One region of the Cupriavidus sp. FW305-27 genome, then DNA from elsewhere that is predicted to be linked to it. Evidence: predicted binding sites of a transcription regulator. Region 1 holds the regulator's gene; the other holds the start of a gene.
The links. Region 1 encodes NrdR, which represses ribonucleotide reductase genes. Its sites were predicted from a motif close to CACNANATNTNGTG; they were not measured.
Positions count from the first base shown of each region.

Region 2: the regulator NrdR is predicted to act here: its motif matches at 1,541-1,554, upstream of AC3WRI_RS20295 (ribonucleoside-diphosphate reductase subunit alpha).

Region 1 is NZ_JBYTAG010000008.1:129,594-132,766, reverse strand. Features, by position in the region: ZMP/ZTP riboswitch at 111-256, shown strand; gene glyA (serine hydroxymethyltransferase) at 381-1,628, shown strand; gene nrdR (transcriptional regulator NrdR) at 1,785-2,252, shown strand; gene pilV (type IV pilus modification protein PilV) at 2,385-3,014, shown strand; gene AC3WRI_RS05990 (PilW family protein) at 3,016-3,173, shown strand, end outside.
Region 2 is NZ_JBYTAG010000042.1:49,977-53,149, forward strand. Features, by position in the region: gene AC3WRI_RS20285 (sigma-54-dependent transcriptional regulator) at 1-670, shown strand, start outside; gene ampD (1,6-anhydro-N-acetylmuramyl-L-alanine amidase AmpD) at 667-1,284, shown strand; gene AC3WRI_RS20295 (ribonucleoside-diphosphate reductase subunit alpha) at 1,780-3,173, shown strand, end outside.

The sequences.
Region 1 (3,173 bases):
CATGACGACTTTGCAACAGCAAGTTGCTGGCCAGCCCTTGCCAGCGCTTGCCTGGCGGGGCCGACGGCTTGCGGCGGGCGCCCGCCTCGCGCTACACTGCGCGCAACCATTCCATCTTGCGCGACTGGCGAAGTCAGTGGGCACTACCACGAGGAAGCGCAAGTTCTCTGGCGTGACGTTCATTGCGCGTTCGCGTAGCGTTCAGCACGCCTAGGCGTGAAGTTGCTTGCGCCTGCCGCTCGCCTGGGCAGCGAATGGGAAGCAGGGTGCGCCCTGCACCGACGGTTACAAGCCGCCGGTGCTGGTCGCCGCTAGCCTTCCCCGCGCGCCCTACCCCCGATGCGTGAATCGGATTCCCTATTTTTCAGACGAGTTTCGCCATGTTCGAACGCAGCCGTTTTACGATCGACCAGATCGACCCCGAGGTCTTTGCCGCCATCCAGCAGGAGAACCAGCGCCAGGAAGACCACATCGAGCTGATCGCCTCCGAGAACTACACCTCGCCGGCCGTGATGGCCGCCCAGGGTTCGCAGCTGACCAACAAGTACGCCGAGGGCTATCCCGGCAAGCGCTACTACGGCGGTTGCGAGTACGTCGACGTCGTCGAGCAGCTGGCCATTGACCGCGTCAAGCAGCTGTTCGGCGCCGAAGCCGCCAACGTGCAACCCAACTCGGGCTCGCAGGCCAACCAGGGCGTGTACTTCGCCGTGCTCAAGCCGGGCGACACCATCATGGGCATGAGCCTGGCCGAAGGCGGCCACCTGACCCACGGCATGGCCCTGAACATGAGCGGCAAGTGGTTCAACGTGGTCAGCTACGGCCTGAACGCCCAGGAAGACATCGACTACGACGCGCTGGAAAAGCTGGCCCAGGAGAAGAAGCCCAAGCTGATCATCGCCGGCGCCTCGGCCTTCGCGCTGCGCATCGACTTCGAGCGCATCAGCAAGGTTGCCAAGTCGATCGGCGCTTACTTCATGGTCGACATGGCCCACTACGCCGGCCTGATCGCCGCGGGTGTCTACCCGAACCCGGTGCCGCACGCCGACTTCGTCACCACCACCACGCACAAGAGCCTGCGCGGCCCGCGCGGCGGCGTGATCCTGATGAAGGCCGAGCACGAGAAGGCCATCAACTCGGCGATCTTCCCCGGCATCCAGGGCGGCCCGCTGATGCACGTAATCGCCGGCAAGGCCGTCGCCTTCAAGGAAGCGCTGACGCCTGAGTTCAAGGAATACCAGCAGCAAGTGGTGAAGAACGCCGCCGTGCTGGCCGAGACCCTGATCGCGCGCGGCCTGCGCATCGTCTCGGGCCGCACCGAAAGCCACGTGATGCTGGTTGACCTGCGCGCCAAGAACATCACCGGCAAGGAAGCCGAGCGCATCCTGGGCGAGGCGCATATCACCGTCAACAAGAACGCCATCCCCAACGATCCGGAAAAGCCGTTCGTGACCTCGGGCATCCGCCTGGGCTCGCCGGCCATGACCACGCGCGGCTTCAAGGAAGAAGAAGCCCGCATCGTCGGCAACCTGATCGCCGATGTGCTGGACAACCCGCACGACGCCGCCAATATCGCCAGCGTGCGCGAGCAGGCGGCAGCCCTGACCAAGCGTTTCCCGGTCTACGGCTGATGCATCGAGGCCGCCCATGCGGATTCCGCATGAGCGGCCGGCAGCTCCGCAAGCCGGCGTCCTCGGGCACCGGCTTGCGGGCCTCGCCAACCCGCCCCGCCTCCGCAGAACGACAACACGGACAAGGCGACGGGGTTCAACTGAAGGTGGTCCGGCATGAAATGCCCCTTTTGCGGTCATTCCAATACCCAGGTACTCGACACGCGCATGTCGGAAGACGGCGATGCCGTGCGCCGGCGCCGCCGCTGCGAAGCCTGCGACCGCCGCTTCACCACCTATGAGCGGATCGAGCTGTTCTTCCCCGCCATCGTCAAGAAAAACGGCTCGCGCGTGGACTACACGCGCGCCAAGCTGAAGGATTCCATGCGCCTGGCGCTGCGCAAGCGCCCGGTCTCGGCCGAAGCCATCGACGAAGCCATCACCCGCATCGAAGAAAAACTGCTGGCACTGGGAGAGAAAGAAGTCCCCAGCAGCCAGGTCGGCGAACTGGTGATGCGCGAATTGCGCAAGCTCGACAAGATCGCGTATATCCGCTTTGCTTCGGTGTACCGGAGCTTTGAGGACGTGTCGGAATTCCGCGACGTGCTGGATGAGTTTGCGGCGTCCACCCCCCGGAAGGGGTAGCAAAAGTAACAAAATCGTTGTTTAATCCCCGTTGCATTTCCGCAAGGCCCGCTGTCGCATATTAAAAGGGCCCGGGATTGCAGACCAAAAAAAGAAGTTAACGAAGTCGGACGTCTTTTGACGGGGGTCAGAATGGGTCAACGCTGCCGCGGGGCAGCCGGCTTTGCCATGCTCGAAGCATTGGTGGCAATTGTCGTTCTGGCGGTTGGCGTGCTCGGCGTCGCCAGCCTGCTGCTGAATTCATCCCGCTTCACGCAACAAGCTTCCTACGACACCACTGCCATGCAGCTGGCCACCGAGATGGCCGAGCGCATGCGTGCCAATCCGGCCGTCTCGCAAACCGGCGCGGCGGCGGAAGCCATCATCCCGAACCGCTACTTCATCGACACTGCCACCGGGCAGCCGCCCGCGCTCACGGCAGCAAACAGCCCGTACGCGATCGCCTGCCCGGGCACGGCGGCCGGGTGCGCGCAGCAACTGGCGGATTTCGATGTCGCCGAGTTCTGGGAGCGTGTCAGCACAGGCCTGCCTGGCGGACGCGCCGTGATTTGCCGGGACATGGTCGCCTACGACCAGGCCACCGGCTTCTCATGGGGATGCACGCCATCGGCCACTGGCCGCGCGGACGACGCACCGATTGTCATCAAGATCGGCTGGATCTCCCGGCTTGCCGCCAGAACCGTCGCGGCACGGGTCGACATGTCCGACATGGGCACGCGCCCCCAGGTGGTCATCGTGGCCACGCAGGGCACGGTTAACTGACATGCGGAACGCCAGGATGTATCTCAACGCCGGCCGGCATCGTCAACTGGGGCTGTCGCTGGTGGAGCTGATGGTGGCGATGACGCTGAGCCTGCTCCTGATCATGGCTGCCGCGGCGCTCTACCTGACCGGACGAGCCAACTACAACAGCATCGATGA
Region 2 (3,173 bases), on a different contig from region 1:
GCCCACGCTGCGCGAGCGCGGTGAAGACATCCCGGTGCTGGCGCGCGCCATCCTGGACCACCTGGCGGTGCGCTACGGCGACCCGCGCCCCAAGCGGCTGTCGCCGGCGGCGCTGCAACGGCTGGTGGCCTATCCGTTCCCCGGCAACGTGCGCGAGCTGGAGAACCTGCTGGAGCGCGCCTACGCCTTTGCCGAGAGCGAAGAGATCGAGCTGGCCGACCTGGGCCCGCTGGACGCCGGCGCCGAGCGCGCCGGGCTGATGCATGCCCCCGCGCCGGCGATGGCGCCCACCAACTATTCCGCCCCCTGGGGCGCCGCAGGCATGTGGGCGCCGGTGCCGCCGGCCGCCGCGCCCGCGCCGGCCCCGGCAGAGCCGCCGCCCGTGGTGCCCGCCCCGGCCAGCGCGCCCGAACCCGAGCCCGCCGGCGATCCCGCCGAACGCGCCTGCCGCGGCATCGTCTTCCCGATCGACCTGCAAGCCAGGCTGGAAGCCGTGGAGCGCGAGCTGATCCTGCAGGCGCTGGCGCAGACCAACTTCAACCGCACCGCGGCCGCGCCGCTGCTGGGCCTGAACCTGCGCCAGCTGCGCTACCGTATCCAGCAACTGGGCATCCGCGAGGCCATGGACGCCGCCGAACGCAGCACCGTGGAAGGCGAGGGCACGTCATGAGCAAGCCCGAGCACCGCTATCTGCCAGAGGCCGACGGCTGGGTCCCCGCCGCGCGCCGCGTGCCGTCACCAAACTTTGACGAGCGCCCGGCCGGCATGCCGGTGGACCTGGTGGTGCTGCACAACATCAGCCTGCCGCCCGGCCAGTTCGGCAGCGGCGACATCGAGGCCTTCTTCCAGAACCGGCTCGATCCCAACAAGCACCCGTACTTTGCCACCATCCACCAGGTGCAGGTGTCCGCGCACTTCCTGGTCACGCGCGAGGGGGAGCTGGTGCAGTTTGTCCCGTGCACGCAGCGGGCCTGGCACGCCGGACAGTCCGACTTCTTCGGCCGCGCCCGCTGCAACGATTTCTCCATCGGCATCGAGATCGAGGGCTGCGACGACCTGCCGTTCACCCTGGCCCAGTACGACACCGTGGCCGCGCTGGTGCCGGCGCTGCTGGCCGCCTACCCGGTGCGCGCGATTGCCGGCCACAGCGACATCGCCCCGGGGCGCAAGACCGATCCCGGCCCGCATTTCGACTGGGCACGCTTTGCCAGGCAGGCCGGCGTGGCGCCCGGCATGTTGCCCTACCAGTGCCCTGGCGCGGCTGGCCAGGTGACGAATCCTTAACCTCATTCCCCATCCCCGTGCGCCCCGTTCCGGCGCACATGCCCTGCCTCGGGGTGGGGCTATCGCAACCTCGCAACAATCAAAAAAATTTTTGTGAAATGTGCAGTTGCGAACGGTCTGGCGAAAACCCTTGCGAGTATTAGGCTTGCGGGCATGTGGCGCTGCCGCATCGGCGCAACCGCCCCCGAAATAGCGCTTGTCAAGACTGGTCATTCGGATTCGTTTCACTATACTTAGCCCAGTTTCACGCGTCACACACTATATCTAGTAGTCCAACCGGGGAGCCGGCCCCAAGGGTGAGTCAGGGATCACGAAGTTCGTGCATCGTCTCGAAACCGCCCGCTAAGGCCAGCGAATCACAAGAGTCCCTGGCGAAATGTTCACGTAAAGGCAGTCTGTCCGCCCCCGACCTCACGCCGGGAGGGACGTTCTTTTCGCCGCATTTCGCCAGGGACTCTTTTGTCTCTTATTTCCAGGGTAAAAACAGGAGTTCTCATGCAAACGGCCCAGAACGAAATCACCACGGGTGGCGCCGCCGCCGGTATTGCACCGACCGCGCAGCAGACCCCCGCCAACGCCGCCAATACGAACTACCCGGATCACAAGATCATTCGACGCAACGGCGCCGTGGTGGCTTTCGAGCCGTCCAAGATCGCCGTTGCCATGACCAAGGCCTTCCTCGCCGTGAACGGCGGGCAGGGCGCCGCGTCCGCGCGTGTGCGCGAGATCGTCGAGCAACTGACTGACAACGTCGTGCGCGCACTGGTGCGCAGCCGCCCCAACGGCGGCGCCATCCATATCGAAGACGTGCAGGACCACGTGGAACTGGCGCTGATGCGCTCGGGCGAGCATGAAGTGGCCCGCGCCTACGTGCTGTACCGCGAGAAGCGCAAGGACGAGCGCGCCCAGGCCAACGCCCAGGCCGTGGCCCGCGTGCAGGAAGGCGGCATCTCGGTCAACGTGACCGATGGCGGCGTCACGCACGTGCTGGACATCGCCGCGCTGCATGACCTGATCGACAACGCCTGCAGCGGCCTTGGCAACGCAGTGAGCGCCGAGCCGATCCTGAAGGAAACCCTGAAGAACCTGTACGAAGGCGTGCCGATGACGCAGGTGTACGACTCCGCCATCCTGGCCGCGCGTACCCTGATTGAAAAGGACCCGAACTACAGCCAGGTCACCGCCCGTATCCTGCTGCACACGATCCGCAAGGAAATCCTGGGTGCCGAAGTGACCCAGGGCGAGATGTCCAGCCGCTACGCCGAGTACTTCCCCAAGTTCATCGCCCGCGGCATCGAAGCCGAGCTGCTGGACGAAAAGCTGGCCACCTTCGACCTGGCCCGCCTGGGCGCCGCGCTGGACGCCGGCCGCGACTTCCAGTTCAACTACCTGGGCCTGCAGACCCTGTACGACCGCTACTTCCTGCATATCGATGAAACCCGCATCGAAATGCCGCAGGCCTTCTTCATGCGCGTGGCCATGGGCCTGGCGCTGAACGAGAAGGACCGCGAAGCGCGCGCCATCGAGTTCTACCAGCTGCTGTCGTCGTTCGACTTCATGTCGTCCACGCCGACCCTGTTCAACTCCGGCACCCGCCGCTCGCAGCTGTCGTCGTGCTACCTGACCACCGTCTCCGACGACCTGGAAGGCATCTACGAAGCGCTGAAGGAAAACGCGCTGCTGTCCAAGTTCGCCGGCGGCCTGGGCAATGACTGGACCAACGTGCGCGCACTCGGCTCGCACATCAAGGGCACCAACGGCAAGTCGCAAGGCGTGGTCCCGTTCCTGAAGGTGGTCAACGACACCGCCGTGGCCGTGAACCAGGGCGGCAAGCGCAAGGGCGCCGTCTGCGCCTACCTGGAAACGTGGCACCTGGACATCGAAGAGTT